DNA from 2 places in the Stenotrophomonas maltophilia group sp. vghtpe118 genome. Region 2 is predicted to be linked to the other one. Evidence: predicted binding sites of a transcription regulator. Region 2 holds the regulator's gene; the other holds the start of a gene.
The links. The regulator FliA, encoded in region 2, starts transcription of late flagellar genes. The targets are predictions, from matches to a motif close to TAAAGTTTNNCNNNCNNNGGCCGATAA.

Region 1: the regulator FliA is predicted to act here: its motif matches at 9,872-9,898, upstream of ACUDTM_RS10140 (methyl-accepting chemotaxis protein).

What each region holds. Positions count from the first base shown of each region.
Region 1 is NZ_CP199672.1:2,214,440-2,229,498, reverse strand. It holds gene ACUDTM_RS10195 (PA2169 family four-helix-bundle protein) at 1-358, shown strand, start outside; gene cml (CmlA/FloR family chloramphenicol efflux MFS transporter) at 612-1,799, shown strand; gene ACUDTM_RS10185 (autotransporter domain-containing protein) at 1,869-5,219, opposite strand; gene ACUDTM_RS10180 (SLOG cluster 4 domain-containing protein) at 5,394-5,912, shown strand; gene ACUDTM_RS10175 (hypothetical protein) at 6,004-6,204, shown strand; gene ACUDTM_RS10170 (VOC family protein) at 6,288-6,638, shown strand; gene ACUDTM_RS10165 (KGG domain-containing protein) at 6,764-7,066, opposite strand; gene ACUDTM_RS10160 (hypothetical protein) at 7,248-7,382, shown strand; gene ACUDTM_RS10155 (MarR family winged helix-turn-helix transcriptional regulator) at 7,387-7,851, opposite strand; gene ACUDTM_RS10150 (S41 family peptidase) at 7,902-8,813, shown strand; gene ACUDTM_RS10145 (NAD-dependent epimerase/dehydratase family protein) at 8,912-9,805, shown strand; gene ACUDTM_RS10140 (methyl-accepting chemotaxis protein) at 10,017-12,548, shown strand; gene ACUDTM_RS10135 (DUF2628 domain-containing protein) at 12,626-13,012, opposite strand; gene ACUDTM_RS10130 (hypothetical protein) at 13,227-13,397, shown strand; gene ACUDTM_RS10125 (TonB-dependent receptor domain-containing protein) at 13,458-15,059, opposite strand, start outside.
Region 2 is NZ_CP199672.1:459,627-474,685, reverse strand. It holds gene flhB (flagellar biosynthesis protein FlhB) at 1-425, shown strand, start outside; gene flhA (flagellar biosynthesis protein FlhA) at 470-2,530, shown strand; gene flhF (flagellar biosynthesis protein FlhF) at 2,676-4,304, shown strand; gene ACUDTM_RS02230 (MinD/ParA family ATP-binding protein) at 4,291-5,178, shown strand; gene ACUDTM_RS02225 (RNA polymerase sigma factor FliA) at 5,175-5,918, shown strand; gene cheY (chemotaxis response regulator CheY) at 5,976-6,368, shown strand; gene ACUDTM_RS02215 (protein phosphatase CheZ) at 6,368-6,973, shown strand; gene ACUDTM_RS02210 (chemotaxis protein CheA) at 6,976-8,823, shown strand; gene ACUDTM_RS02205 (flagellar motor protein) at 8,925-9,665, shown strand; gene motD (flagellar motor protein MotD) at 9,667-10,683, shown strand; gene ACUDTM_RS02195 (ParA family protein) at 10,688-11,470, shown strand; gene ACUDTM_RS02190 (chemotaxis protein CheW) at 11,467-12,726, shown strand; gene ACUDTM_RS02185 (STAS domain-containing protein) at 13,016-13,324, shown strand; gene ACUDTM_RS02180 (response regulator) at 13,321-13,686, shown strand; gene ACUDTM_RS02175 (chemotaxis protein CheA) at 13,732-15,059, shown strand, end outside.

The DNA of each region.
Region 1 (15,059 bases), 1.8 Mb from region 2:
GAAGGATGCCGAGCTGTCGGCCCTGTTCACCCGCATTGCCGGTGTCAAGGGTCGCATCGTGGCCGCATTGAGTGGCTCGGTGGCCGCCAGCGGCGGCAAGCCGGCTGAGCACGGCACCGTGGTCGGCTCGATGCAGCAGTTCTACGGCAAGGTGCGTGCAGCCTTCGGTGATACCAACTACGGCTATGTTGCCGAGCTGGAAGAATCGGAGGACCGCCTGCTGGCCGCGTTCAAGGACGTGCTGCAGGACAACGAGCTGCCGCCGGCGGTACGCCAGGAAGTCACCCAGCTGTTGCCGGAAGTGCAGGAGTGCCACAACGTGATGCGCGCGCGCAAGCATGCGATGAAGGCGGCCTGACGATCAGCGGCGTCCCACTCCCCAGGGGCGCCGCGGCCGGGGCGGCACCGCTGCCCCGGCCACCCTGAATCGGTCGCTGCTACACTCTTGCCGGTTCCGCACTGCCAACAATGAGCACCATGAACAACGGGAACGGTCCGCAGACAGTTCGCTGAGCCGCAACAACGACGCAGACGTTGTTGCGGTGAACATCCCTGCGATACATGCGAAGTGGATGGATCACCGCCGGACTCACTCTGGGCGGAGACTCCCCATGTTCAATCGACAGGCCCCGCGTTGGGCCCATACTCTGCCATCGGCCATTGCGCTGATGGCGCCGTTCGACCTCCTGGCCTCGCTGGCCATGGATATCTATCTGCCTGTAGTGCCCTTGATGCCCGGCGCGTTGGGAACATCGCCTGCGCGGGTGCAATTGACGCTGAGCATCTACCTGCTGGTGCTCGGCGTCGGCCAACTGTTGTTCGGCCCGTTGTCGGACCGGATCGGGCGCCGCCCCGTGCTGTTGCTGGGGGCGCTGCTGTTCACCGTTGCCTCGTTCGCGCTGGCGCTGTCCAGCAATAGCGGGTTCTTCCTGGCCTGGCGCACAGTGCAGGCGATTGGCGCGTCGGCAGCGCTGGTAGCGACATTTGCCACGGTCCGCGACGTATACGCGGATACACCGCAGGGGGCGTCCTTGTATGGACTGTTCGCTTCGATGCTGGCCTTCGTACCGGCGCTGGGGCCGATGCTGGGTGCACTGGTGGCTGCGGCAGCAGGCTGGCGTGCGATCTTCGTGCTGCTGGGTGTGCTTGGCCTGGTCGCCGTCCTGCGCGCGCAACGCCTGTGGCAGGAAACCCGACCCGCAGGGCGCAGAGACGCTGGACCGGCACTGCAGAGAATTCTTCGCAGTGGTGCCTTCTGGGTCTACACGCTGGGATTCAGTGCCGCGATGGGCGCGTTCTTCGTGTTCTTCTCGATCGCACCGCGCGTGCTGGTCGAGCGCATGCAGTACTCCCAGATCACCTTCAGCCTGGCGTTCGCGACGGTGGCACTGATGATGATCCTCACGTCGCGCATGGCGAAGACGTTCATCGCGCGCTGGGCGGTGCCTGGCACATTCGTGCGTGGCCTGTGCGTGATGGTGGGGGGTGTGTTGTTGATGGCGCTCGCTGCGGAGTTGCCACTGTCATTCGCCAGCGTCGTGCTGCCCATGTGGGGCATCGCGGCGGGGCTGGTGATGGTGGTTTCGGTGGCTGCCAACGGCGCGTTGAGTGAGTTTGCCGATGCGTCGGGTATGGCGGTGGCGCTCTACTACGCGATGCAGAGCCTGATCGTGGCCTGCTTCGGAACACTGGCTACGGTGCTGCTGCCGGGCGATACGGTATGGCCGCTGGTGGCGTATGGGCTGTTGCTGCCAGTGGCCAGCCTGGTCGCCGCGGCGATGTTGCGCGGCCGCCGCTAGCCTCGGCCAGTGGAAAAAAGGGGCGGCCATGAGGCCGCCCCAATCTTTCATGAGAACACGTGACGGGAACTAGAACCGCACCGACCAGCGCACATTCGCACTGTGGTCGCGGCTTTCACTGCCGTACTGGCCGCTGTAGCCCAGTTCCAGCTGCTGGCGCTCGGTCAGCCAGGCCGACAGGCCCAGTTCGGCCACCACCGCGTTGTCGGCGATCGGCGCGCCGTTGACCGCAAACGTCGTGCTTCCGTTGGCGAAGGCCAGGTTGGCGACCTGGCTGCGATCACCGGAAGCGCGGCGATAGCCGACGCCACCGCGCAGGTGCAGCCAGCTCTCCTGCTGGAACGAAGCCTTCAGTCCCTTGTCGAAGCGCAGGCCGGCAATGGCGATCGTGGTTCCGGTATCGTCCACCTTGCCCTGCAGTGCCGCTGCTCCGCCGCGTTCGTTGACGCGCTTGAGGTCCACTTCGACACGTGCGACCTGCAGGTAGGGCTCCAGCCCGGCTTCCGGGCCACCGAAGCGGTAGCCGGCTTCGATGAAGGCTTGGCGGGTGCGGGCGTCGTAGCGTGCGCTCAGGCTGTCGCTGAAGCCTGCGAAGGCGACATCACGCGTGCTCTTCACCTCGTGCTTGCTCCACGCCACACCACCGCGCAGGCCGAAACCGCCCCAGTTGTGGCTGGCGTAGGCACCGAAGTGCGTGTTGTCGATCTTCGACTTGGCGCGACGGTCCTGCTGCTTCACGTCGGTTCGGCCCGTACCGGCCAGCACGCCGACCTGCCAGCCGGAGAACTCGCGGTCGATGCCGACCAGCAGGCCGTTGCTGTTGGCTTCGGTGCGGGCAGTGTTGACGTCACCGTCCAGCTTGCTGTTGCCACCGATGGCCTGCACCCATGCACCCGTCGCGTCACCCACGTCGCTACCGGGTGCGGCGGCGCCGGCACGGCGTGACAACGCGGCATCGCGCACGTAGCGGCTGCCCTCGACCAAGGCGATGGCCGTGGCCGGATGCAGCTCGCCGCTGAGGCCATCGAGCACGCCTCCAACCTGCTGCGGGAACAGCTGGGTCAGTGGTTTGGGCAGGCCCTGGGCGATCGGCAGCAGGTCGGCGGCGGCCGCCACGGCACGCTGGTTGGGCGTGTGCGCGGCGGTGGTCAGTGAAGCGCCACGGGCGACGTCGATGCGCGTGCCGTTGGTGCCGTAGGCCAGGCTGAACTGCAGGAATGGGGAGAACGCGCTGAAGTCGGTCTTGGCGAACTGGCCGTTGATGCCTCCGTCGGCACGCAGGAAGTTGAACTGCTCGCCGAGGTAGTACACACCCGGCTCCGGCAGCGCGACCAGCGTGCCGCCAAGGGTGGCGGTGCCGGTCACGTGCAACTGGTCACTGCGGCCACCCGGGGCCAGCTCGGCGGCATAGACGCCGGTGGCGCCCTGCACGTAGTTGCCGTTGATGGTCAGCGTGCCGATCGAGTTGCCCGGCGCGATGAGGCCGTCCACGCGGGTATTGCCGAGCGTGCCGACGCCCTTCAGCAGGCCATTGGCGCCGACCGTGGTGGTGCCGCCGGTCTGCGTGCCGTTGAAGGACACCACGCCGCCGTTGATCACCAGGTTGCTGTTGTTCAGCACGCCGCTGGCGCTGACCGTGCTCACGCCACCGGTAGTGGTCAGTGCGGTGGAGACCAGGCTGCCGTTGAGCAGCAACTGGCCGCCCTGTACTTCGACCGCCGATGCAAGCGTGTTGGCGCCGTTCAATTCCAGCGTACCGTCCTGCAGTACCGCGCCGTTGAAGCTGTTGTTGCCGCTCAGGCGCAGCCAGCCGATACCGGATTTGGTCAGCTTGCCAGGGCCACCGATGTCGTTGGTCCAGTTGTCCCAGGCATCGCCTTCCCAGACTTTCAGGCCGCCGGCCTTCTGGTTCATCACCACGTTGGTGTCCACGCGCAGCGAGCCGTAGCCCTCGATGGCCTTCTTCAGGTCCACCATGCCCCAGCCGTAGATCGGATCGATGCCTGCTGCACCCAGGTCGCGTGCGGTGGTCAGCAGCACGTCGCGCACCTGCGCGTTGTCCAGATAGGGGAAGCGCTCCATCAGCAGGCCGAGCGCGCCGGTGATGTGCGGCGCCGCCATCGACGTGCCGGTCTTGGTGCCATAGACGTACTGAGTGTTCTCGCTGTCGATGATCAGCCGCACATAGGCGGAGGTGTTCTCGACGCGGCCCTGGATATCGCCGGACACGATGGTGCTGACGATGTCGGTGCCGGGTGCCGAGATGCACCAGTTGGCGGCAACGCCGCAGATGCTGGAACTGCCATCGATCACATAGTCGGTTTCGCCCGCAGCGGCGTTGGGCCGGCGGACGTTGGCCACGGCAAGCCAGTACGGTTCCAGTTCGGGCTTCCAGCGCGGCATGGCGGCCGTGATTCCGGCGACCGCGCCGCTGCCGTTGCCAGCCGACCACACCTGGATGAGGGTGGAGCCCGGGGTATCGCCATTGCTGGCGTAGATGCTGCCGTACACGCCGTAGTCGGCCCCGATGTTGGCGTACTGCTGGTCCAGCGCGGCGGCGGTCATGTTGCGCGTGGAGATGCCCCAGCTGTGGTTGATGGCACGCACGCCCTGCGCCTGGATCTGTGCATACATGTCCAGCGTGGCGGCGTCATCCGGATCGGTGCGGTACACCGCGCGCGGGCGATAGTACTTGTCCGGATCCAGGCGCCACTCATAGTAGGTGTCGCCGAACACGCGGGCGGCGGTGAGATCCGCACCAAAGGCCACGCCATGCATGCCGGTGCCATTGCGGTTGGCGCCGATGGTGCCAAGTACATGCGTTCCGTGGTCGGCGTAGCTGAAGCCATAGGGCTGGCCGGCCGCGATGAGGCGTGCCGCGAGTGCGGCCGGAACGCCGGCACCGAGGCCGTAGTAGTTGTAGCCGGGCTGTTCGCCGCGGGTCTGCCCGCAGGCACCGGTCCCCGCGACCACACCCGGCGTCGCGCAGTGGGCACCGATAGTGATGCTGGAGGTATTGCGTCCTGCAAACTCCGGATGCGCCAGCGCGGAGCCCGAATCGAAAAGCGCCAGGCGTACGCCCTTGCCGGTCAGGCCGCGTGCATAGGCGTAATCCGCGCCCATCGCAGCCAGGCCCCAATCGGCGTTGAATTCATCGCTGCGCCAGCTGGCGGGATCGCCCGGGTTGCCAAGAACGGCGGTGCTGCTGGCGGCAGGCGCAGCGGTTGTCGCTGCGGGTGCCGTGCTGGCAGCGGGCTGCGCCCACGCGGCCTGCAGCTGGCGCTGCTGCTGCCAGGCCTCGAGTGATTCGCTGGCTATGGCTGGCAGTGCGGTGGCCAGCAGCAGCGAGCTGGCGACGGCGAGCGCCAGCGGGCGGTGCGACAGGGAGCGGGACGAACGGCCGTACAGCGGGTGATTCATCGGACAACTTCCTTGGTTGACGGACATCAAGGCCGTTAACGCCAAGGCATGGCGATATCCCCCAGCAATGTGAAAGGAATTTTATGAACGCGTTAATCATTTGTGATCGGTGCATGACGTGGTTCCGCCGGGCCGGGCATCGCGATCCTTCTTTCCGAGGCCTTGGAGCCGTCCATGCGTAACGCGTTGCGTAAACCACAGTTGGCGATATTGGGTAGTGCCGATCCTGGCAGCGACGCGTTCGAGCGCGCAGCTGAAGCAGGGCGTTTCCTGGCCGTGCAGGGCATCACGCTGGTCAGCGGCTGTGGCAGTGCCGCTACGCGGGTAGCTGCCGAGCAGGCGGTAGCGGCCGGTGGCCAGGTGCTCAGCGTGATCCCGGAAAGCGGCATGCCGGCAGCCGATTGGCCCGCCACGGTGGTGGTGCCCTGTGGCATGGGCGATGCGCGCAACCTGATCATGGCCCTGGCCGGTGATGCCTGCATCGTGATCGGCGGGCGCGCCGGTACGATCTCGGAGGTTTGCCTGGCCTGGCTGCACAAGCGGCCGCTGCTGCCGCTTGTCGGGGCCGGTGGCTGGTCCGATGCGCTGCCGGACAACCCGCCGGACGAGCGCGGCAATTCGCCGATCCTGCCGTGGCGCAACATTGATGAGTTGGCCGGGCAGCTGCGTGTGCTGGGGTTGCTGCACCGCTGAGTCGAGCGGCATCGGCCTTCACCCAGCGTCCCGTGTGCAGCGCTAAGGTGGCCCGGCCTGGGATCACCAGGCTTATCAAGGAGCGATGTCGATGCGTACTTTAGGGAAAGTGATCGCCGGTGTTGTGTTCGCGTTGGCCTGCAGCGGCTCGGTGGCCGTGGCCGGACCGGTCCAGCCCTGCGATCTACCCTGCTGGAAGGCTTACCAGTCATGTGTGTCCGGTGGTGGTGATGCCATGGAATGCCAGTACGAATACGATCGATGTGTCATGGAGCGCTGCGGCGCGGTGTAAGACGGGCCCCGTCCGTGACGGGGCTCTTCTGTTCGTGCGCAAGGTCGGGCAGTCTCGACACATTCTTCCTGGTGGAGTGGAACATGGCCGTCAAGCGTGTCGTCGCCAACATCGCCACGCCCGATCCCTCACGTGCCGCTGCGTTCTATGGCGAGCTGCTCGGCATGCCGGTGGTGATGGACCATGGTTGGATCGTCACCCACGGCGCGCAGGGCAGTGCGCTGGCGCAGGTCAGCTTCGCCAGCGAAGGGGGTTCGGGCACGCCGGTGCCGGACCTGTCGATCGAAGTGGACAATCTGCAGGACGTGCTCCAGCGCATGCGCGCGGCCGGCATCGCGCTGGAATATGGCCCGGCCGACGAACCCTGGGGCGTGCGGCGCTTCTTCGTCCGCGATCCGTTCGGTCGGCTGTTGAACATCCTCGCCCACGCCTGAGCGGTGGATGGTGCCTCGCCACGCCTGACGGTGCGCGCGGGACGATGACCGTCTACCGGCGTGCTGGCCCTGCTCGCGGCATCCGGGCTGCTCCGGCAGCCCAGGCGCGCCTGGACGCGCCGCGGTCAGCCCTGCTGGCGTTGTGGACCGTCCCTCGTTGGCGTCGCTTCGGCCGCTTGCCGCTGCTGCCGTGCATTGGCGTGGCGAGCGTGCCCGCCTTCGCGGCCGATCGCTGCCATGTGCTGTCGGTTGCGGCTGATCGCCTCGCCGCCCTTGCGGCCGGCCACGCGTGCCTCGGCCGGGCTGAACTCGTGTGCATTGCCGGACGCATGCGCGGCGCGTCCTCCCTTCGCGGCGATCGCGCGCTGCTTGTCCTGGTCCATCGAGGCGAAGCCACGATGGGAAGTGCCGTGGTGCTGGTCGGCCATGGGAAGGCTCCCGTTGCATGGAAGGGAAGCTCATCCTTGCCGGTGCCCGGCTAACGGAGTGTCCGCACCGGTGCGGCTGCCTTCACGCCGCACCGTACTGCTTTTCACGGCGCAGGTACGCCGCTGCGCGCATCGCCCTGAGTGGCTAGGACGAACTGCACCCTTCACCCAGGCCGGCGTGATGGGCTCGACCGAAGAGGAGTACGTGCTCGGCAATACAGCCCCTTTGGCCGCGCAGTGCCGCACGATGGAGCTGCGCCTGGGCAACGGCGGCTGGACCTTCCCCAGCGAAATCGAAATGGCCGCAGAGCAGTAAGGCTTCAGCGCCGGCGGGCGTCCTGCAGGCGCTGCGCGAAGGGCCGCTGTGCGAGCGCTGCAAGGGCGTCGCGCAGTACCTGCTCCAGCGGCTGGCCCAGATCGGCATCGAGGCTGCGCGCCGCTACGGCAGTGGCCTGCCATTGCGCCTGCAGCGCAGGCATCGCGCGCTGTGCGCGGGGGCTCAACTGCAGGATGCGTTCACGACCATCGTCGCCGCTGGACGCGTGCAGCCAGCCATCGCGCACCATCGCCGCCACGGTCTGGCTGAGCGCCGAATGGCTGAGCCCGCAGGCCGATGCCAGGTCCTTGATCCGGCAGGGGCCCTGCGCCATCAGCGTGCGCAGCACCGGTGTGTAGCGGGGCCGGTAGTCCAGTTGCAGGTCCCGGTAGGCCTGCTCGACCGCCGGGTCCAGCTGGTCGAGCAGGGCGCGCAGCAACGTGCCGAGCGTGGCGTGTTGGAGATCCATGACCAGGATGATATATAAGCGCTTATATATCTTCAACGCGGAGGTGGTTGATGGCCGTGTCCTGGATGCTCGCTGCGTTGCTGGCAGGGGCCTGCCCGGCGCAGGACGGAGTGCTGCGCGCGGCGGCCACCGCCGTGCAGGCGCAGTACCTTGACGAGGCGGAGGGCGCCCGTATCGCCGATGCCCTGCGCACCTGGTCGGTGCAGCAGCGCTATGCGGACAGCTGTTCGGATCCGGTTGCGTTCAGCGCACGCCTGAACCAGGACCTGGACATGTTCGATGGCCACTTCCATGTTGAACGCGTGGACGCAGCGGCCGGCCAGGACGATTGGTTGATGGCCTGGCGCGCCGATGCCCGCGGCAATGGTGCCGGCGTGCGCGAGGTGCGGGTGATGGAGGGCAACATTGGCTACCTGCGCCTGAGTACCTTCTATCCGCTGGATCTGGCGCGCCCGAAGTTCGCTGCGGCCCTTGCCCTGCTGGCCGACACCGATGGCCTGGTGCTGGATCTGCGCCAGAACGGGGGCGGCGACGATGCAAGTGCCGACCTGCTGGTACGCACGCTGCTGGACGCGAAGATCGACGCGGTGCAGCAGCTGGACCAGCGCGGCCGGCGCACGCCGGTCCCGCTGCCGCCTGCCAGCCTGCCTGCGTACCTGAAACCGCTGGTGGTGCTGATCGACCGCCGCACCGGTTCGGCGGCCGAGTTCGTCGCCTATTCGCTGCAGGCACTGGGCCGTGCGCGGATTGTCGGTACGCGCAGTGGCGGTGCCGCGCATATGTTTGGTGATCCTGTGCTGCTGCCCGATGGCTATCAGGTCAGTATTCCCGACCGGCAACCCATCAATCTGCGCACCGGTGGAAACTGGGAACGTACTGGCGTGAGGCCTGATGTGGCCGGCGGCGACGATCCGCTGTTCATCGCGCGGCAACTGCTGGCGCCTGCGAAGTCGTCAAGATGAACGCACGATTGCATGGCTGTCCTATCGCGGATGCGCGATTGCATGCCTAGAATCGAAGCATCCCGGTAGTTCCCGGGCGCTTCGAGTGAATGGACTCAATGAAGATTCTGTTGACCGGCAGTTCCGGCCGCATCGGGCGCGCGATCTTCGGTGCGTTGGCGGCTGCCCACGAAGTGGTGGGGCTGGACCGCAGTCCGTTTGCCACCACGCGCATCATTGCCGATGTCAGCGATCGGCAGGCCGTCGCGCGCGCGGTGCAGGGCGTGGATGCGGTCATCCATACCGCGGCCCTGCATGCCCCGCATGTCGGCCTGGTGCCGGATGCGGTGTTCCAGCAGATCAACGTGGAGGCCACCGCACACCTGCTGCAGGCGGCACGCGAAGCCGGTGCACGGCGCTTCGTGCTGACCAGCACCACTGCGTTGTATGGCCATGCCGTGGTGGCCGGTGGCTGCCGTTGGATCGACGAAGACACCGAGCCGCTGCCGCGCACGATCTACCACCGTACCAAGCTGCAGGCAGAGACCCTGGCCGAAGCCGCCGCCACGCCGGGCTTCAGCGTTCGCGTGCTGCGCATGGGCCGGTGTTTCCCGGAACCGCCCGAACGGATGGCGATGTTCCGCCTGCATCGCGGCATCGACGCCCGCGATGTGGCCAGCGCACATGCTGCACTGCTGCTCGACGAAGGCGCCCGGTTCGCGCGCTACCTCGCCTGTGCCCCGACGCCGTTCCGGCGCGAGGACTGCCTGGAGCTGGCCACCCACCCGCGTAGCGTGCTGGCCCGTCGCGCGCCACAGCTGCTGGCCGAATTCGAACGCCGTGGCTGGCCGCTGCCATTGAGTATCGACCGTGTCTACGACAGTGCCCGCCTGCGCGGCGCGCTGGGCTGGAAACCGTGCTTCGGGCCCGACGACGTGCTTCAGCAGTATGCCGTCGGCAGCATCGAGGTACTGCCGCGGGCACAGTGGATCAAGGACCGCGTGGCCGAGTGAGGGCATCGCGAGGGGGGGGCGCTGAGCCGAGCCTGAGCGGATTCAGGAATGTGCAGGCCGCCCGCCTCAACCTCGTTGGCGGGCGGCCGCTAACCCAGTGCGCTTCCAGCGCCGGGCGCGCCCCGGCGGCCGGTGGCCTGCGCGACGGATCGCGCGCCTGCGCGGTGCCCTCGTGGTGCCGGTCGTCCTGAACTGCCTTGCGGACCCTCCCATGTCTTCTTCCCGCTCTGCCGCTGCCCAACGCCCGGGCAGCATCGCCCACAAGTTGATGCTGGGCACCGCTGTGATCGCGCTGCTGTGCTTCGGCCTGACCGCCTTCCTGATCTACCGGCAGGCCAGCGCCAGTCTGATCAGCGCCTCGCGCCAGACCATGACCAGCGAGGCCAACGCTGAGGCACGCCAGGTGGCGGCTGATCTGGGCACGGCTTTCGCCAGCAATGACGCCATGGTCGAGGCCGTGCTGGCCCAGCGTGCCCGTGGTGACATACCCGACCGCGCCAGCCTGGCGGCGGTGCTCGGCGAACAGCTGCGTGCTCATCCTCAATGGCTGGGCAAGAGCACCATGTGGGAGGCCGATGCCTTCGACGGCAAGGATGCGGAGTTCGTCAATACCGAAGCACACGATGCCACCGGCCGCTACATGAGCTACTGGGCCTGGCAAGACGGCAAACCGCAGCAGTCGGTGATGACCGACTACACCGAGACTGCCAGCGGTTCCGGTGACTGGTACATGGTGCCCAGCCGCGACAAGCTGCCCAAGGTCAGCGAACCTTACGCCTATGACATCGCCGGCCAGAAGGTGCTCATGAGCACCCTGAGCACGCCGATCATCGAGAACGGCAGATTCCTGGGCGTGTTCACCGTCGACTTCTCGCTGGCAGCGCTGCAGAAGCACCTGTCAACGCTGAAGCCGATGGGGGCTGGCCGCGTCGAACTGCTGTCGCCCAAGGGCGTGGTGCTGGCCTCGGCCAATGCCGCCGAGATCGGCAAGCCGCGCAACGATGCACTGACCCGCAGCATGCTGGCCGACATCGCCGCCGACCGTCCGTTCGAGGCCTTCAGCCCCGACGCGGCCGGCAACGTACGCGTGTATGTGCCGCTGCGCGTGGGCGACGCCCCGCAACGCTTCGCGCTGGGCGTGGTGATGCCGCATGCGGTGATCGTGTCTGAGGCACGCCAGCTGCTGTGGCTGACCCTGCTGGTCGGCGTGATCGCCGCGCTGACCCTCAGCGCCGGCGTCTACGTGCTGCTGCGCCGCCTGGCAATCCGCCCGTTGGCCGAAGCGGTACGCGTGGCCGGTGATGTCGCCGCCGGCAAGCTGGACAGCACGCTGCCGGCGCGCAGCAACGACGAAGTGGGGCGCCTGCTGGACGCAATGCAGGGCATGCGTGGGCAGCTGCAGTCGGTGATGGCTGCGCAGGCCGAAATGGCGCGCCGCCACGATGCCGGTGAACTCAGCTATCGCATGGATGCTGCGGCCTTCCCGGGCGAGTACGGCCGCATGGTGGCCGACAGCAACCAGCTGGTGGCCTCCAGCAATGCGGTCACCCAGCGCCTGGTTGAAGTGATGCAGCGCTATGCCGTGGGCGACCTCAGCGTGGACATGGAAGCGCTGCCGGGCGAGAAGGCGGTATTCACTGCCGCAATGGCGACCACCAAGCGCAACCTTGCCGCGATCAACGAGCAGATCCAGCAACTGGCCGCCGCCGCCGCCGCCGGTGACTTCGCCGTGCGCGGTGATGCACTGCGCTTCGAACATGATTTCCGCCGCATGGTGGAGACCCTGAACACAATGATGCAGGTCAGCGACCACAACCTGGCGGCACTGTCGACGCTGCTGCGCGCGATCGCCGCCGGTGACCTCAGTGCCCGCATGCAGGGCGACTTCCACGGCGTGTTTGCGGTGATGCGCGACGATGCCAACAGCACCGTGCAGCAGCTGACCCAGATCGTCGGCCAGATCCAGCAGTCGGCGGCCAGCATCCGCCTGGCCGCCGGTGAGATCGCCGCCGGCAACAGTGACCTGTCGCGCCGCACCGAGCAGCAGGCCGCCAACCTGGAAGAAACCGCCGCGTCGATGGAAGAACTGACCTCCACCGTGCGCCAGAACGCCGACCATGCGCTGCAGGCAAACACGCTGGCCGGTTCCGCAGCCAGCGTGGCCAGCGAAGGCGGCCAGGTGGTCAGCCAGGTGGTGCACACCATGGAGCAGATCGAGGCGTCTTCGCAGCGCATCGCCGAGATCATCTCGGTGATCGATGGCATCGCGTTCCAGACCAACATCCTGGCGTTGAACGCCGCAGTGGAAGCGGCGCGCGCCGGTGAACAGGGCCGTGGCTTCGCAGTGGTGGCCAGTGAAGTGCGGGCGCTGGCGCAGCGCTCGGCGGGTGCTGCCAAGGAGATCAAGGAGCTGATCGACGCCTCGGTGGCCCAGGTCGGTGCCGGCGCGCAGCTGGTGCACGGTGCGGGGCGCACCATGCAGGACATCGTCGGTCAGGTCGGCCGGGTCAACGAGATCATGGCCGAGATCTCGGCCGCGTCGCGCGAACAGTCTGCCGGCATCGAGCAGGTCAACCAGACCGTAGTGCAGATGGACGAAACCACCCAGCAGAACGCCGCGCTGGTGGAGGAAGCCAGTGCCGCCGCCCGTGCGATGGAGGAGCAGGCCGAGCAGCTGGCAGTGGCGGTGTCGCGCTTCCGCCTGCAGGCCGAGCCAGAGGGCATGGCCCGCCGCGCGGCCTGATGCCGGAAACGAAGACGCCCGGCGGCTGCCGGGCGTCGCATGCATCCTTGCCGCGCATCCTGCGCAGGTCTGATGGCTCAGAACATTCCTTCAAACGGATTCCAGCTGGCGCGTCCTTCCACCTTTTCCAGGTAGTAGCTGTAGTTGGTGCTGGAGGCGACCAGCAGGTTCATGGCGATGAACACCATGCGCCCGACGACATCCGGCAGGAACATGCTGACGATGGCCAGCGCGATGTTGATGCCGATCACCACCAGTGCCTTGCGCCACATGCCGAGAATCAGCAGGTAGATGGCACCGAAGAACAACGCGAAGAAGTTCAGGTTGATCTTCAGGCGGTCACCAAAGGACAGTGCCTTCCAAGCCTGCTTGAAGCCGGGGTTCTTGGGGGCGCCGTGCTGGCGGAAGAAGTTGAAGCGGAACTGCCACTTCGGGCTGAACTGGGACAGGTCGGTGGTATTCATTGGGAAACATCCCTGTGAGAAAACGTTTTCATGATAGGACAAGTCCTATTCAGGATCCAAGCGCTAGCGTCAAGAATGTGACGCCTGCCTTGTTCCCGCGCCTGCGCCTAAGCGCCGCGCCGTCACCCACCCGCCTTGTTTTTAGGATAGGGTGCGCAGTTCCGCTGCCGCCCCGGCTGAGCCCGTGCGGTGGCGGGATGTCCATGGAGGTTGCATGACTACAGCTGCTACACCGGAAAACGCACCGGGACCGGTGCTCCTGCCGACACCTGAAGTGGTGCAGGCACAACAACTGCTCGCACGCCAGCAACTGGCGGTGGCGATGGACCGTGCGCGCACGGCCGCCACGCGGGATGCGGCACCGACCGCGCTGGAAAGCGAGTAACCCGCAACACCGTCGATCGCGCTGGCATGTCGCCAGCGCGATCACGGCGCGTGCCGCCGGTCAGAACCGCGCGGTCACGCTCAGGAAGTAGCTGCGCCCGGCGACGAAGTAGTCGGTGGAGCCTTCCGCATACAGCTTCTTGTCGGCCAGGTTGCTGACGCCACCGCGCAGGGTCAGCACTTCGTTGACGTTCCATGCCGCGGTCAGGTCATACAGCGTATAGGCCTTGAGGAAGGTCGTGGCGGTGCCGGTCTGCCTGCCGGTGTACTGCGCCGACAGGCTGCCGGAAAACACCGTGCTGGGCGCCCAGTCCAGCGACGAATAGCCGGAGAACTCCGGTGTATCGATCAGGTTGCGGCCGGTGGTCAGGTTCCTGGCTTCCTTCATCCAGGTCGCCGAGGTGCGCCAGCGCCACTGCTCGCCGAAGCGGACGTTGAGGTTGCCTTCCATGCCGCGGGTGCGCGCGCGCTGTACGTTGCTCATGCGCGTCCACCAGATGCCGTTGAACCGGCCCAGCGGTGCGTACTCGATCTTGTTCCGGAAGTCGGTGTGGAAATAGGTCACGCCGACATCGATCAGGTCATTGTCGAAGCTGATGCCGATCTCGCGATTGGTGCTGGTCTCCGGATCGAGGTCCGGGTTGCCGGCCATGTAGCACCCGCCGCGGGTATAGCCCAGCGGAATCAGCGAGGTGCAGCCGCGGCCCCCGGACTGGGTAGCGGCACTGGCCGAGTTCTCGGTCAGGCTGGGCGCACGGAAGCCCTTGGAGACGCCACCGCGGATCGTCCATTGTTGGGCCGGGTGCCAGACCAGGTACGCACGCGGGCTGACGTGGCCGCCGAACTGCTCGTGATGGTCCAGGCGCGCGCCCACGGTCAGGGCCAGGGTGCGGTGCAGTTTCAGCTCGTCCTCGGCAAACAGCGCCCAGGTGTCCACGTCCAGAGTGGAGCCGCTGACCGCGTTGCCGGCATAGTCGATCGGTGCGCGGCCGATGGTGTCGGTGTTGGTCAGCTCCTGCCGCTTCCATTGGCCGCCTACGGCGAACTGGTGTTCAACGCCGAGGGTGAACGGCGTGGTCAGGCTGCCGTCGATGATCGTATCGGTCGCTTCGGAACGGCCGGCAGCACCGATGTCGTTCCTGTACTCGGTCCAGTACGCACTGATCTTCGAATTGCCGAAGCGCCACTTGCCATCGTGGTTGAGCGCCAGCGAGCTGCGCTTGAGCTCACTGGCACCCCACGCACCTTCGTCCTGCTTTTCCAGCGACGCATCGATGAAGGCCTGCTGCACGCCGTGCCCGGCTTCCAGCGACAGTTCCTGTGCGTCGCTCAGCTTCCACTGCAGCAACGCATCGACATTGCGGTCCTTCTCGCCGGCATAGGCGTTGCCGTAGACACCGCCGTTGGAGCGGTCCGAATCGCGGCGCATGCTGTTGGCGCCGATGCGCAGGCCGAAACGTTCGCCCAGCGGTCCGGAGAACGTGGCGCCGATCTGCTGGGTATCGCCGCGCTTGCCGTCAGCCGGGCGGGTGTAGCTGTGGGTGGCGCTGCCGTTCCATTCGTCGCCGATGCGCCGGGTGATGATGTTGATCACCCCGCCCATCGCATCGGAGCCATACAGCGACGACATCGGCCCGCGCACCACTTCGATGCGCTCGATCTG
Region 2 (15,059 bases):
AAGGCAGCCCCGAGGTGAAGGGCCGCATCCGCCAGCTGCAGCAGCAGATGGCCAACCGCCGGATGATGGAAGCGGTACCCACCGCCGACGTGGTGGTGGTCAATCCCACCCATTACGCGGTGGCCCTGAAGTACGAAGGCGGCGCCATGAACGCCCCCACCGTGGTCGCACTGGGCGTGGACGAGACCGCCCTGCGCATCCGTGAAGTGGCCGACGGCAACAAGGTCGCGATCGTCTCTGCCCCGCCTTTGGCACGCGCCTTGTATCGGGAAGGCCAACTCGGAAAGGAAATCCCCGTGAGACTGTATTCGGCCGTCGCCCAGGTTCTGTCCTACGTCTACCAGCTGCGCGCCTGGCGCACTGGCCCGATGCCGGACGCCCCGCACATCCAGGTGGATGAATTCGGCAAGGGAGGCCGCCCGTGAGCGCCCAGCCCGCCACCGGATTCAACACCCGCCGTGCCCTGGAAATGATCCGCCAGGGCCTTGGCGCGCCGCTGATCGTGCTGGCCCTGCTGGCCATGGTCGTGGTGCCGCTGGCCGCGCCAGTCCTTGATGCGCTGTTCACCTTCAACATCGCCATCTCGCTGATGGTGCTGCTGGCGGTGGTCTACGTGAAGCGCCCGCTGGACTTCACCATCTTCCCGATCGTGCTGTTGATCACGACCATGCTGCGGCTGGCGCTGAACGTGGCCTCCACCCGCGTGATCCTGCTCAACGGCCAGAACGGCCACGACGCTGCGGGCAAGGTCATCGCCGCCTTCGGTGAATTCGTGATCGGCGGCAACTATGCGGTCGGCATCGTGGTGTTCGCGATCCTGACCATCATCAATTTCGTGGTCATCACCAAGGGCGCCGGCCGCGTCTCGGAAGTGACCGCGCGCTTCATCCTGGACGCGATGCCCGGCAAGCAGATGGCGATCGACGCCGACCTCAACGCCGGTTTGCTGACGCGCGAGGAAGCCAAGCTGCGCCGCGAGGAAGTCCGCGAGGAAGCCGACTTCTACGGTGCAATGGACGGTGCCAGCAAGTTCATCCGCGGCGACGCCATCGCCGGCATCCTGATCCTGTTCATCAACATGCTCGGCGGCCTGGCCGTGGGCGTGCTGCAGCATGGCATGCCGTTCGGCGACGCCGCTGCCACCTACACCCTGCTCTCCATCGGTGACGGCCTGGTGGCGCAGCTGCCGGCACTGCTGGTGTCCAGCGCGGTGGCGATGCTGGTCACCCGCGCCTCGCGCTCGCAGGACATGGCCCAGGCCATGACCGGGCAGGTGTTCGGCCAGTACCGCGCGCTGGCGATCACCGCCGGCATCATCGGCGTCGTTGGCCTGGTGCCGGGCATGCCCAACGTCGCTTTCCTGACGCTGGCCGCGATCCTTGGCTTCATCGCCTGGAAGCTGTATCGCAAGACCAAGGCACCGGCTGCCGATGCAACAGGCAGTGGCACCGATGCTGCCGCGCTCACTGCGCTGGGCCGCCCCGCCGCGCCGGCACCGACCGCCGAACTGAGCTGGGACGAGCTGCGCCCGGTCGATCCGCTGGGCCTGGAGGTCGGCTACCGGCTGATTCCGCTGGTGGACAGCAACCAGGGCGGCGAACTGATGGCGCGCATCAAGGGCGTGCGCCGCAAGCTGACCCAGGATGTCGGCTTCCTGATTCCCTCGGTGCACATCCGCGACAACCTGGAACTGCCGGCCAACGGCTACCGCGTGCTGGTGCATGGCGTGCCGGTGGCCACCGCCGAGATCCACCCCGACCGCGAGCTGGCCCTGGATCCGGGCAGCGCGCTCGGCGCACTGGAGGGCATTGCCGGCAAGGATCCCGCGTTCGGCCTGGATGCCACCTGGATCCAGCCGCATCAGCGCGCCCAGGCCGAAACGCTGGGCTACACGGTGGTCGACCCGGCCACCGTGGTCGCCACCCATCTGTCGCACCTGATCCGCGAACACGCACCCGAGCTGCTCGGCCATGAGGAAGTGCAGCACCTGCTGGCCAACCTGGCCAAGAGCGCACCCAAGCTCGTCGAAGATCTGACGCCGAAGGCGCTGCCGCTGTCGGCGGTGGTGCGCGTGCTGCAGAACCTGCTGGTCGAGCGCATTCCGATCCGCCAGCTGCGCAAGATCGCCGAGGCACTGGTCGAACATGCGCCCAGCAGCCAGGACCCGGCCGTGCTGACCGCCGCGGTGCGCACCGCACTGGGCCGCTTCATCGTGCAGGAGATCGCCGGAATGTCGGCGGAGCTGCCGGTGTTCACCCTCAACCCGCAATTGGAACGTGTCTTGCAGGAGTCCACGCAGGGCAACGGCGCCGCGCTGGAACCCGGACTCGCTGAGCGACTGCACCAGAGCCTGGCCGAATGTGTCAGCAAGCAGGAAGCCCGCAACGAGCCCGCGGTCGTGCTGGTACCTGGCCCGGTGCGCGCCGCGCTGGCCCGCCTGGTCCGCCACAGCGTTCCGTCGCTGTCGGTCCTGGCCTACAGCGAAGTGCCGGAGGACAAGCGCCTGAAGCTGGTCGGAACGATCAGCTGACGCCGCCCGCCGATGCGCCAGAAAACAGACACCACTTTCGAACCAACGCAACAGACAGACACCAAGGGGAACCCGCACCGTGCAGACCACCGACCACCCGAGTTCCCCGACCGCCACCCCGCCGTCTTCGCCTCGTGACCACAGCATGAAAATCAAACGATTCGTCGCCGCCGACATGCGCTCGGCCATGAACCTGGTGCGCAAGGAGCATGGTCCTGACGCCGTGATCCTGTCCAACCGCCGGATCGAGGAAGGCATCGAGATCGTCGCCGCCGCCAACTACGACGAGAGCGCGGTGCAGCGTGCGCTGGAAGCCTCGCGCCGCGACGTCGCACCGCCGCCGGCACCCAAGCCGCGCACCGCCGCCGACGCGGTGATCGCCGCCGTCACCCGCCGCCGCAGCAGCACCCCGGCACCGGAACCGGTTGCCGCCACCACCTCGGCGGTGGCCGCCCTCGCCCGTGCAGCAGTGGGCGCTACCGGCCGCACCCTCGATAGCGCCGACGAGATCGTGCCAACCCGCGGCAGCACCGGCTTCGCCGCCACCCTGGCACGCGCCGCCGTCAATGAACCGGCACTGCCGGACCAGATCTTCGCCCCGTTCGCCGAGGCCATCGTTGCTCCGGCGCCGGCACCGGCCCTCGTCGCGCCGGCCAACCGCGCCCGTTTCCAGATCGATCCGCCGCACGAGGCGCATCACGAAAGCGTGGCGCCGGCGGTGCAGCCGCCACCGCTGCCGACCGCAACCCTGTCCGAAACGCAGCCGGAGGTCGCCGTCAGCGAACCGGCGTTGGCCGATGCCACCGTCGAAGCCGCGCCGACGCCGACGCTCGCCCCAGCCCCGGTCCTGACCGTGGTCGCCCAGGACGACGCCGAGATCCGCCAGCTGCGCCAGGAAGTGGCCGGCATGCGCCAGGTGATCGAGCGCGAAATGAACCGCTTCACCGACGAGCGCCTGCGCGGCTGCCCGGTGCGCGCCACCGCGCTGGACCTGATGGACGAGTACGGCTTCGATGCTGGCCTGGCCCGCGACGTCGCCATGCAGATTCCGCTGGAGACCGAGGCGCACCGAGGCCGCGGCCTGATGCTGGGGCTGATCTCGCGCAAGCTGCCGATTGCCCCGGTCGACCCGCTGGAGGAAGGCGGCGTGATCGCGCTGGTGGGCCCGACCGGCGCCGGCAAGACCACCACCATCGCCAAGCTGGCCTCGCGGTTCGCCGAGAAGCACGCGCCGCGTGACGTGGCTCTGGTCACCACCGACACCACCCGCATCGGCGCCCGCGAGCAGCTGTATGGCTACGGCCGGCAGCTCGGCATCGCCGTGCACGAGGCCAACAGCGGCACCGACCTGGACCAGCTGCTGGAACGCCTGAAGGACTACAAGCTGGTACTGATCGACACCGCCGGACTGGGCCCGCGCGACCGCGCGCTGGCCGCCCAGCTGCAGTGGCTGCGCGCCGCGCGCCAGGTGCGCACCCTGCTGGTGCTGCCGGCCAACACCAGCTTCGGCGACATGGACGAGGTGGTCCGCCGCTTCGGTGCCGCCAACCTGCAGGGCCTTGTGCTGAGCAAGCTGGACGAAACCGGCCGCTTCGGCAACGCCCTGTCGGTGGCCGTGGACCACGCCCTGCCGATCACCTGGGTGACCGACGGCCAGGACGTTCCGGACGACCTGCACCGGGCCAGTGCGGCCAATCTCGTACTTCGCCTTGAAGATTTGCGCCGAGCGGCCGATATGCCCTGCAACCCGGAGTTGAACCATGCCGTCGCGTGAGTACGCCAAGCTGACCAAGACCTTCCCGCTGTCGGCCACCCGCAGCGAGCCGCTCGGCCCTGTGCGCACCATCGCCGTGACCGGCGGCAAGGGCGGCGTGGGCAAGACCAACGTGTCGGCCAACCTGGCCGTGGCGCTGGCCGGCATGGGCAAGCGCACGCTGCTGCTGGACGCCGACCTCGGCCTGGCCAACATCGACGTGATCCTGGGCTTGAACCCCACCTATACGCTGGCCGACCTGGTTGCCGGCCGCTGCTCGCTGGACGACGTCATCGTCGAAGGCCCGAACGGCGTGCTGGTGGTCCCGGCCGCGTCCGGCCGCCGGCACATGGCCGAGCTGGCCCCGGCCGAGCACGTCGGCCTGGTCAACGTGTTCTCCGAGCTGGAACGCGAGCTGGACATCATGGTGGTGGACACCGCCGCAGGCATCACCGACGGCGTGCTGACCTTCTGCCAGGCCGCGCAGGACACCGTGGTGGTGGTCTGTGACGAGCCGGCTTCAATCACCGACGCCTACGCGCTGATCAAGGTGCTCTCGCGCGAACGTGGCGTGGACCGCGTCCAGGTGGTGGCCAACATGGTGCGCGACCCCAACGAGGGCCGCGTACTGTACGAGAAGCTGACCCGCGTCTGCGAGAAGTTCCTCGCCGATGTCTCGCTGAACTATCTGGGCTGCGTGCCGCAGGATGACTGGCTGCGCCTGTCGGTGCAGCGCCAGCAGCCGGTGGTGAAGGCCTACCCGTCCAGCCCGTCCGCACTGGCCATCACCGAGATCGCGCGCCGCACGGCCCGCTGGCAGGCGCCCACCGAACCACGCGGCGGCGTCGAGTTCTTCCTCGAACGCATCCTCAAGCAGCGCGGGGTGGCGGCATGAAAGGCGCGGCCCAGTACAGGGAAGTCCAGCGCTCGGCGGCCAACGACGTCATCGCCCAGCACTCGGACCTGGTGCGGCGCATCGCCCACCATCTGGCCGCGCGCCTGCCGGCCAGCGTCGAAGTCGACGACCTGATCCAGGCGGGCATGATGGGCCTGATCGAGGCTTCGCGCAGCTACGACGCCGACCAGGGCGCCTCGTTCGAGACCTATGCCTCGATCCGTATCCGTGGCTCGATGATCGACGAGATCCGCCGTGGCGACTGGGTGCCGCGCTCGGTGCACCGCCGTGCACGCGATGCTGCGGCCACCATCCGCCGCCTGGAACAGAGCAGCGGCCGCGCCGCCAGCGCCACCGAAGTGGCCGCCGCGATGGAGATGCCACTGCCCGAGTACCTGCGCCTGATGGAAGACGCTGCGCGTGGCCAGGTGCTGAGCCTGGAGTCGCGCATCGAGGACCAGGGCGAGCTGGACACGGTCGCCCAGGGTGGCCCGACCCCGCAGCAGGTGCTGGAGCGCAGCGAGTTCGGCCGCGAGCTGGGCAAGGCCATCGGCCATCTGCCCGAGCGCGAACAGCTGGTGCTCTCGCTCTACTACGAGCAGGAACTCAATCTGAAGGAGATCGGCGCGGTGCTCGGCGTGAGCGAGTCGCGGGTCTGCCAGATCCACGGCCAGGCGGTGCTGCGCCTGCGCGGCCGGCTGAAGGTATTCGAGGCCGTCGACGCCGGCCTCGAAGAATGAACATCCCCGAGGCAGCTGCCCCCGGCCGCCCGGAATGAACAACAAAGGAACTCTGCTTTGAACAAGAACATGCGCATCCTGATCGTGGACGACTTCTCGACCATGCGTCGCATCGTCAAGAACCTGCTGGGCGATCTGGGCTTCACCAACACCGCCGAAGCCGAGGACGGGCATGCCGCGCTGTCGCTGCTGCAGAGCCAGCCGTTCGATTTCGTGGTCACCGACTGGAACATGCCGGTCATGACCGGCATCGAGCTGCTCAAGGCGATCCGTGCCGACGCCAAGCTGAAGACCCTGCCGGTGCTGATGGTCACCGCCGAAGCCAAGCGCGAGCAGATCATCGAAGCGGCCCAGAACGGGGTGAACGGCTACATCATCAAGCCGTTCACCGCGCAGACGCTGGAAGAGAAGCTCGGCAAGATCTTCGAACGCCTGGCGGCCAGCGCCTGATGGACACCACGGTCGACAAGAATGCCCTCGCCCTGCGCCTGCAGGAAGCACTGGACGCACTGGAGTCCGGTGACGAAACCGCCTGGCGGCAACGCATCGACGGACTGGTCGCGCTGCGCACGCAGCCGATGATGAGCGGCCTCTCGCGGCTGGCCCGCGAGCTCGGGCAGGCCCTGGGTGAACTGCCGACCGTGCCCAGCGAGGCCGGCGAACTGGACGATGCCTGCGCACGCCTGGACCACGTGGTGGCGATGACCGAACAGGCGACGCACCGCACCCTGGACCTGGCCGAGGAATGCCGCAGCCTGACCGAACAGCTGCGCGCCGAAGGCCTGCAGCCCGGCCAGGATGCACAGCTCGAGCGCATCCGCCACAACCTCACCGAGATCGCCCTGACCCAGAGCTACCAGGACCTGACCGGGCAGATCATCCGTCGCGTGGTCGGCATCGTCCGCCGCGTGCACGAGGGCTTCGGCGCGCTCGGCCTGCCGCCGGAACAGCATCGCACCGATCCGGAACTGGCCGGGCCGGCACTGAAGGGACTGGACCGCCACGCGGTCTCGCAGAACGACGCCGACGACCTGCTGTCGGACCTGGGGCTGTAAGCATGAGCGCGGTATCCGACGACATCACTGCCGATTTCATCATCGAGGCGCAGGAAATCCTGGATCGCCTGGGCGAACAGCTGGTGTCGCTGGAGCAGGCACCACAGGACACCGAGCAGCTCAACGCGGTGTTCCGGGGCTACCACACGCTCAAGGGCGGCGCCGGCTTCCTCGGCGTCACCGCCATGGTCGAGTTGTGCCACGCCGCCGAAGAAGCGCTGGGCATCGCGCGCGCGGGCCAGGCCGTACTGCAGGCCCATCACTTCGATGCCGCCCAGCAATCGCTGGACTACCTGCAAGCGATGCTGGATGCAGTTTCCTCCGGCACCGAGCCGGGCTATGCGCCGCCGGAGCTGATCGCCCAGTTCGACATGCATGGCGGTGCCGTGGCTGCACCCGCCGCCGCAGCAGCTCCCGCTGCGGGTGGCAGCGACCTGATCACCGACGACGAGTTCGAGGCCCTGCTCGACCAGCTGCACGGCGGCAACGCACCGACTGCAGTCGCGCCGGCAAAGAAGGCTGACGACGGCCTGATCAGCGAAGACGAGTTCGAAGCCCTGCTCGACCAGCTGCACGGTGGCGCCGCACCCGGCGCCAAGCCCATCGCTGCGGTAGCGCCCGCACCGATCGCGGCACCACGCCCACTGGCCGCACCGGCCGCACCGGCAACTGCAGCGGCGACCAAGCCGGCCGCCAAGCCGCTGGCCGAAGCCGAACATACCGTGCGCGTGGACACCAAGCGCCTGGACGCGATCGTCAATCTGATCGGCGAACTGGTGCTGTCGCGCAACCGGCTCAAGACCCTGCGTGCGCGCCTGCGCGACGAGGAACTGGACCGCGCCGTGTCGACCCTGGACATCGCCACCGCGCGCCTGCAGTCGGCGGTGATGCGTACCCGCATGCAGCCGGTGGGCAAGGTCTTCTCGCGCTTCCCCAAGGTCGCCCGAGACGTTGCCCGCTCGCTGAAGAAGGAAGTGGACCTGGAGCTGATCGGTGCCGAGACCGAGCTCGACCGCAACCTGGTCGAAGCGCTGGCCGACCCGCTGGTGCACCTGGTCCGCAACGCCATCGACCATGGCGTGGAAATGCCCGACCTGCGCGAAGCACAGGGCAAGCCGCGGATGGGCCATGTACGCCTGTCGGCCCAGCAGGAAGGCGACTACGTCAGCATTGAAGTGCAGGACGACGGTGCCGGCATCGATCCGGAGAAGCTGCGCGCGAAGGCGCGTGAGAAGGGCCTGATCGATCCGGAAGCTGCCGCGCGGCTGAGCAGCGAGGAGTGCCTGCACCTGGTGTTCCTGCCCGGCTTCTCGACCAAGCAGCAGGTCACGGATATCTCCGGCCGTGGCGTTGGCATGGATGTGGTGCAGTCGCGCATCCGCGAACTGAGTGGCCAGATCCAGATCCAGTCCGAGCTGGGCCGTGGCAGCCGCTTCCTGATCCGCGTGCCGCTCACCCTGGCGATCCTGCCGACCCTGCTGGTGCAGGCCGGCGAGGATGTCTATGCGCTGCCGCTGGCGCGCGTGATGGAAGTGCTGCACGCGCCGCGCACCTCGCTGGGCTGGTTCGATGGCCGCGCCGTGCTCGACCGCCGTTCGCACACGCTGCCACTGGTCGATCTGCGCCAGTGGCTGGATGTGACGCCGGCCGCCTCGACCCTGCTGACCATCGTGGTGCTGCAGGCCGGCGAAGCGCGCTTCGGCCTGGTCGTGGACCAGGTCCGCGGGCGCGAGGAAGTGGTCATCAAGCCATTGCCGAAGGCCCTGCGCGGCCTGCGCGGTTACGCCGGTGCAACCCTGATCGGCGATGGTCGCATGGCGCTGATCCTGGATGTGGACGGCCTGCGCTGACGCCCGCCGGGCCAGTCCCGGCGCCCCGAAAACTGTGACTACCGTCGTTACGCGATCTACCGGTGTCTCAAGTCCCATTCATACAAGCCGATACCGGATCCATGGATAGACTCAGCCTCATTGGACTCTTTCTCGCCCTGGCCTCGCTGGTCGGCGGCAGCATCCTCAAGGGCGCCGGCCTGGCGTCGCTGTGGTCGCCTGCGGCGTTCGTGATCGTCATCGTCGGCACCGTCGCTGCGATCCTGCTGCACACCTCGCCGGCGGTGTTCAAGCATGCGTTCAGCATCGTGCGCTGGGTCGTGCGTCCACCGCACAGCGACCGCCGCGAGCTGATCCAGCAGATCGTCGAGTGGAGCAACATCGCCCGCCGCCAGGGCCTGCTGGGCCTGGAATCGCAGGTGGAAGCACAGCAGGACCCGTTCCTGCGCAAGGGCCTGCAGCTGCTGGTGGACGGCGTCGAGCCCGAATCGATGCGGCACATGCTGGAAATCGAACTGGGCAGCCAGGAGCACCAGGACCAGGCCGGCGCCAAGGTGTTCGAAGCAATGGGCATCTATGCACCGACGCTGGGCATCATCGGTGCCGTGCTGGGCCTGATCGCAGTGATGAAGAACCTGGCCGACCCGAGCAAGCTCGGCCACGGCATCGCCGCCGCGTTCACCGCCACCATCTACGGCATCGCTTCGGCCAACCTGCTGTTCCTGCCGATCGCCGCCAAGCTCAAGAGTGTGATCTCGCACAACACGCGCGACCGCGAGATGGTCATCGAAGGCCTGATCTCGATCGCCCAGGGCGAGAACCCGCGCAACATCGAAACCAACCTCTCCGGCTTCCTGCACTGACATGGCCCGCCGCAAGCACCACGAAGAGCACGCCAACCACGAAGCATGGGCGATCCCCTATGCCGACCTGATGACGCTGCTGCTCGCCTTCTTCGTGGTCATGTATGCGATCTCCTCGGTGAACGAGGGCAAGTACCGGATCATGGCCGACGCGCTGACCGATGCCTTCGGTGGCGCACCGCGCACCATCAACCCGGTGCAGGTGGGCAACAAGCAGGTGCAGGGCGGCGGCTGGGACAGCCCCTCGGTGATCAAGTCCGGCACCAAGATCGGTCCCTCCGCGCCGGCGCCCTCGCACGACCCGACCCTGCTGCCGTCGATGGCCTCGCAGATGCGCATGCCGGTGTCAGTGCACAACCAGGAGCAGATCGCCCGTGCCGAGCGACAGCTCAACAGCATCGCCGACCGCCTCACCGCCGCGCTCGCACCGCTGATCGACCGCGGCATGATCAGCGTGCGCCGCACCGAACTGTGGATCGAAGTCGAGATCAACAGCGACATCCTGTTCCCCACCGGCTCGGCCGCGCTGGACGTGCATGCGCGGCAGACCCTGGCCAGCCTGGCCGAGGTGCTGCGCGACGTGCCCAACAGCGTGCGCGTGGAAGGCCACACCGACAACGTGCCCATCGCCACCGCCACTTTCCCGTCGAACTGGGAACTGTCGGCCGGGCGCGCCGCCAGCGTGGTGCACCTGTTCGCCGACCAGGGCGTGCAGCCGTCGCGGCTGGCGATGGTCGGCTATGGCCAGTTCCGCCCGCGCGAAGAGAACGACAGCGCGCAGGGCCGCAACCGCAACCGCCGGGTGATGGTCATCATCCTGGCCGACACGTCGCACTCGGTGGATCCGCTCGGCCAGCGCCTGAACGCAGCCACCGGCGCCACCGACAGCACCGTCACCGAACAGGCCGCCGCAACTCCGGCCAGCGCCCCCACCTCCCCCATCGCACCGGTGAAGTTGCCGCCGGTGCCGGCTGGCAGCCGCGTCGGCGCCGCCGTTCCCCCGGCAATGAAGGAGTAATCCGATGCGCATCTGGGCAGTCGCCAACCAGAAGGGCGGAGTCGGCAAGACCACCACCACCCTCGCCCTCGGCCGCGGCCTGGCCGCACTCGGCCATCGCGTGCTGCTGATCGACCTCGATCCGCATGCCTCGCTCAGCCGCGCCTTCGGCGTGCCGGTGGACCCGCCGCCGGCCGGCGTGCTGGAGCTGTTCGGCACACCGCCAGCGGACCTGTCCGGCCTCTGCCATGCCAGCAACATCCATGGCCTGGACTACGTCTGCGCACAGTCGGCGCTGGCCACGCTGGAACGCCGCAGCGCCAACCAGCCCGGCCTCGGCCTGGCCCTGCAGAACGCGCTGGCGCGCCACCAGGGCCAGCACGACTACATCCTGCTGGACTGCGCACCCACCCTCGGCCTGCTGATGATCAACGCACTGGCTGCCGCCGATCGCCTGATCATCCCGACCCAGGCCGAGCCCCTGGCACTGCACGGCCTGGATGGCATGGTCCGCACCGGCGAGATGGTCGAGCGTTCGCGCCGCCGCCCGCTGCCGATCTCGATCCTGCCGACCCTGTTCGACCGCCGCACCCGCGCCGGCAACGAATCGCTGCGCACCATGCAGGATCGCCACGGCAACCGCGTGTGGGAAGACGCCATTCCGATCGATACCCGCATCAGCAACGCCGCCGGGCTGACCCTGCCGAGCGCTGGCGAGGACTACCCGGGCCGTGGCCTGGCCGCCTACCGGCGCGCCTTGAACTGGATCCTCGGCGAGGATGCCCGCGCCCTGGAGCAGGCCGCATGAACAGTACCGGCATCCTCGACGACTACCTGGACGAACTGCTGGGGGAGGCGATGGTCGCGCCGCCGCCTGCCGTTCTGCCGCCCGCAGGCGCCGGGCCAGGCCCGGCGATCGAAGCAGTCGCCGAACGCGAACCGACCTGGGACGACCTGCCGGCCGACGTGATCTACGAAACCGAAACCATCGCCGCCACGCCCAGCGGGGACAGCGCTGCGCTGGAAGCCGCCTTCGAGAGCGCCGCACCACCCACGCGCGAACCCACCTGGGATGACCTGCCCGCCGAGGTGATCTACGAAACAGAATCCGTCGCCGCCGCACCAAGCCCGGACGACGCGGTGCTGGAAGCGGCCTTCGAGAGCGCTGCCGCCTCCGCTAGCGCTGGGCCGGGTCCGGCGGGAGAAGCGGTTTCCGGACGCGAGCCGACCTGGGATGACCTGCCTGAGGAGGTCATCCACGAAACCGCGCCGGCACCCGCCGTCGTTGCAAACGCCGGTCCGGAACCTACCTGGGACGACCTGCCGGACGAGGTGATCTACGAAACCGATCCGGCGGACAGCCATCGCCTCGCCCACACCGACAGCCCCGGCCTGCAGGCCGCGTTCGAGGCGGCCGCGGGTGGCGAAGACGTAGCCACGCCACCGCCCGCCGTGGTCGCAGCACCGGTCGCCCCCACGGTTGCACCTGCAGCTCCGGCCCCGGCGGCGCGCACCGCCACTCCGCCGCCGCGCGTCGCCGTCGATGCCCCGGCAGGCAACCGTCCCGGCACCTGGCAGGAGCTGCAGGCGCAGGCCCACCAACCGGCCCGCAGCCCGCACCCGCAGAACCGACGCGCCGGCGAACGCACTTCGCGCTGGCTGCGCCTTCGCTGCGGCACCCAGGCCTATGCGCTGGAACTGCTGAAGGTGCAGGAAGTGGTGCTGCCGGTGCCCCTGCTGCCGCTGCGTGGCACTGCAGCGGCCATGCTCGGCATCATGAACCTGCGCGGCCAGGTGGTCCCGGTGATGGACCTGGGCCTGCACTTGGGCGCGGCCGCCGCCGAGGACGACGCGCAGACCCGCATCGTGGTCCTGGAGGAGGACGGCGAGACCATCGGCCTGCGCGTGTCAGCGGTCGAAGATGTCGCCAACCTCACCGATTCGCAGATCGAACCGCCCGATACCGCGCGCATCTGCCAGATCTCAAACGACCTGTTCCGCGGCGTGGCCCGGGTCAGCCAGCGGCCGATGATCCTGCTCGACGCCACCCGGCTGTTGAGCTGAGCCGCCAAGAAAAAGGGGACGGAGGGGATTAAGTCGCAAGTGGCTCGGTGCTTTGCACCGAAGCGGTGCCTGTCGGGGACGCAAGGAGTTGATCCGTTGGATCAACACCTTACGTCCCCACTGCGCGGTCACCGTTGCCGAGGGGACTGCAGTAGAGCCAGCTCGCTTGCGACTTGATCCCCTCCGTCCCCTTTTGGACAGCGACCGCATCGACGTACCGCGTCGATTCTTCTAAAGAACCCCACCGGGGTGCCGTTATGGATCACGGAACCGTTTGTCCGGAGCAACGATGAGCACTGTCGAACTGGGTGGGGATCTCGGCATCGAGAGCACTACCGAGCTCAAGAACCGCCTCGCCCCCCTCGTGGAGCAGGCTGGCGAGCTGACCCTGGATGCCAGCCAGGTCGCCCGCATCCACACGGCCGCCGTGCAGGTGCTGTGTGCGTTCGTGCAGGCCCGCCGCGAGGCAGGCCTGGGCACCGGCTTCCACGGTTGCACTGCAACCTTCAGTGACGCCGCGCGCCTGCTGGGCGTCACCCAGGCCCTGGGCCTGGACGTAACCCATGACAACCTGAAATCTGTGGAGAACGCTGCATGAGCGCACGTATCTTGGTGGTGGACGATTCGGCGTCGATGCGCCAGATGGTGTCCTTCGCCCTCACCTCGGCCGGTTTTGCCGTCGAAGAAGCTGAAGACGGCGCGGTCGCGCTCGGTCGCGCCAAGGGCCAGCGCTTCAATGCGGTGGTGACCGACGTCAACATGCCGAACATGGACGGCATCGCGCTGATCCGCGAACTGCGCCAGCTGCCGGACTACAAGTTCACCCCGCTGCTGATGCTGACCACCGAATCGGCCGCCGACAAGAAGTCCGAAGGCAAGGCCGCCGGTGCCACCGGCTGGCTGGTCAAGCCGTTCAATCCCGAACAGCTGGTCGCCACCGTGCAGAAAGTGCTGGGCTGATCGCCCGGCACCGCTCCCCCTCCTCGCTTCCGGATCACCACTGCCATGAGCATGGACCTGCAACGCTTCCACGCCACCTTCTTCGAGGAGAGCCGCGAAGGCCTCGATGCGATGGAGGCTGGCCTGCTGGCCCTGGAATCGGGGCAGCAGGACGCGGAGATCATCAATTCGGTGTTCCGCGCCGCCCACTCGATCAAGGGCGGCGCCGGCACCTTCGGCTTCGACGCGATCGCCGGCCTGACCCACGTGCTGGAAACGCTGCTCGATGAGCTGCGCGCCGGCAAGCGGGTCCTGGAAGGCCACGCCGTCGACGCCATGCTGTCCTCGGTGGACGTGCTGCGCGCCCTGCTGCGCGAAGCCGAACACGGCCAAGCCGCAGATCCCGCCGCAGTCGCTGCGGTGAAAGCGCGCCTGGAAGCGGTTCTTTCCGGCCAGGCCGCAGCGAGCGCCCCGGCGGCCGCGGCAGCCAAGGTGGACGATACGCCGGAAGCCTGGCAGATCGGCTTCACCCCGGCGCCGTCGCTGTTCATGAGCGGCAACGATCCATTGCGCATCATCCGCGAACTGGAACACCTCGGTTCGCTGCAGGTCGCTGCGCGCATGGAACGCCTGCCGGGCTTCGCCCAGCTTGATCCGCTCGAAGCCCATCTTGCGTGGGATCTGGGCCTGGTCGGCAAGGTGCCGCGCAGCAAGATCGAAGATACCTTCGCCTGGGTGCTGGACGATTGCGAGCTGGACATCCGTCCCGCCGCGCCGCCGAGCCTGGCCACGCAGGCGCCGGCCGCCGCGGCTCCCGCTCCGGTCGCAGCGGCAGCGTCTGCACCTGCCGCGCCTGCCGCCAGCGGTGGTGCCAGCCAGGAAGCGGAAACCTCGATCCGCGTCAGCGTCGACAAGGTCGATGCGCTGATCAACCTGGTCGGCGAGCTGGTCATCACCCAGGCCATGCTCAAGCAGGTCTCGCATGCGCTGGACCCGGTCCACGCCGAGAGCCTGTTCGCCGGGCTGGACCAGCTTGAACGCAACACCCGCGACCTGCAGGAAGCGGTGATCGGCGTGCGCATGCTGCCGGTTGATGCGGTGTTCCGCCGCTTCCCGCGCCTGGTCCGCGACCTGTCCAGCCGCCTCGGCAAGCAGGTGCGCCTGCGCACCGTCGGCGAAGGCACCGAACTGGACAAGGGCCTGATCGAAAAGATCGCCGATCCGCTGGTGCACCTGGTGCGCAACTCGATCGACCACGGCCTGGAAATGCCCGACGTACGTCGCGGTGCAGGCAAGGATGAGACCGGCACGATCACGCTGGCGGCCTCGCATCAAGGCGGCCATATCGTCATCGAAGTCAGCGACGATGGCCGTGGCCTGGACCGCGCCAAGAT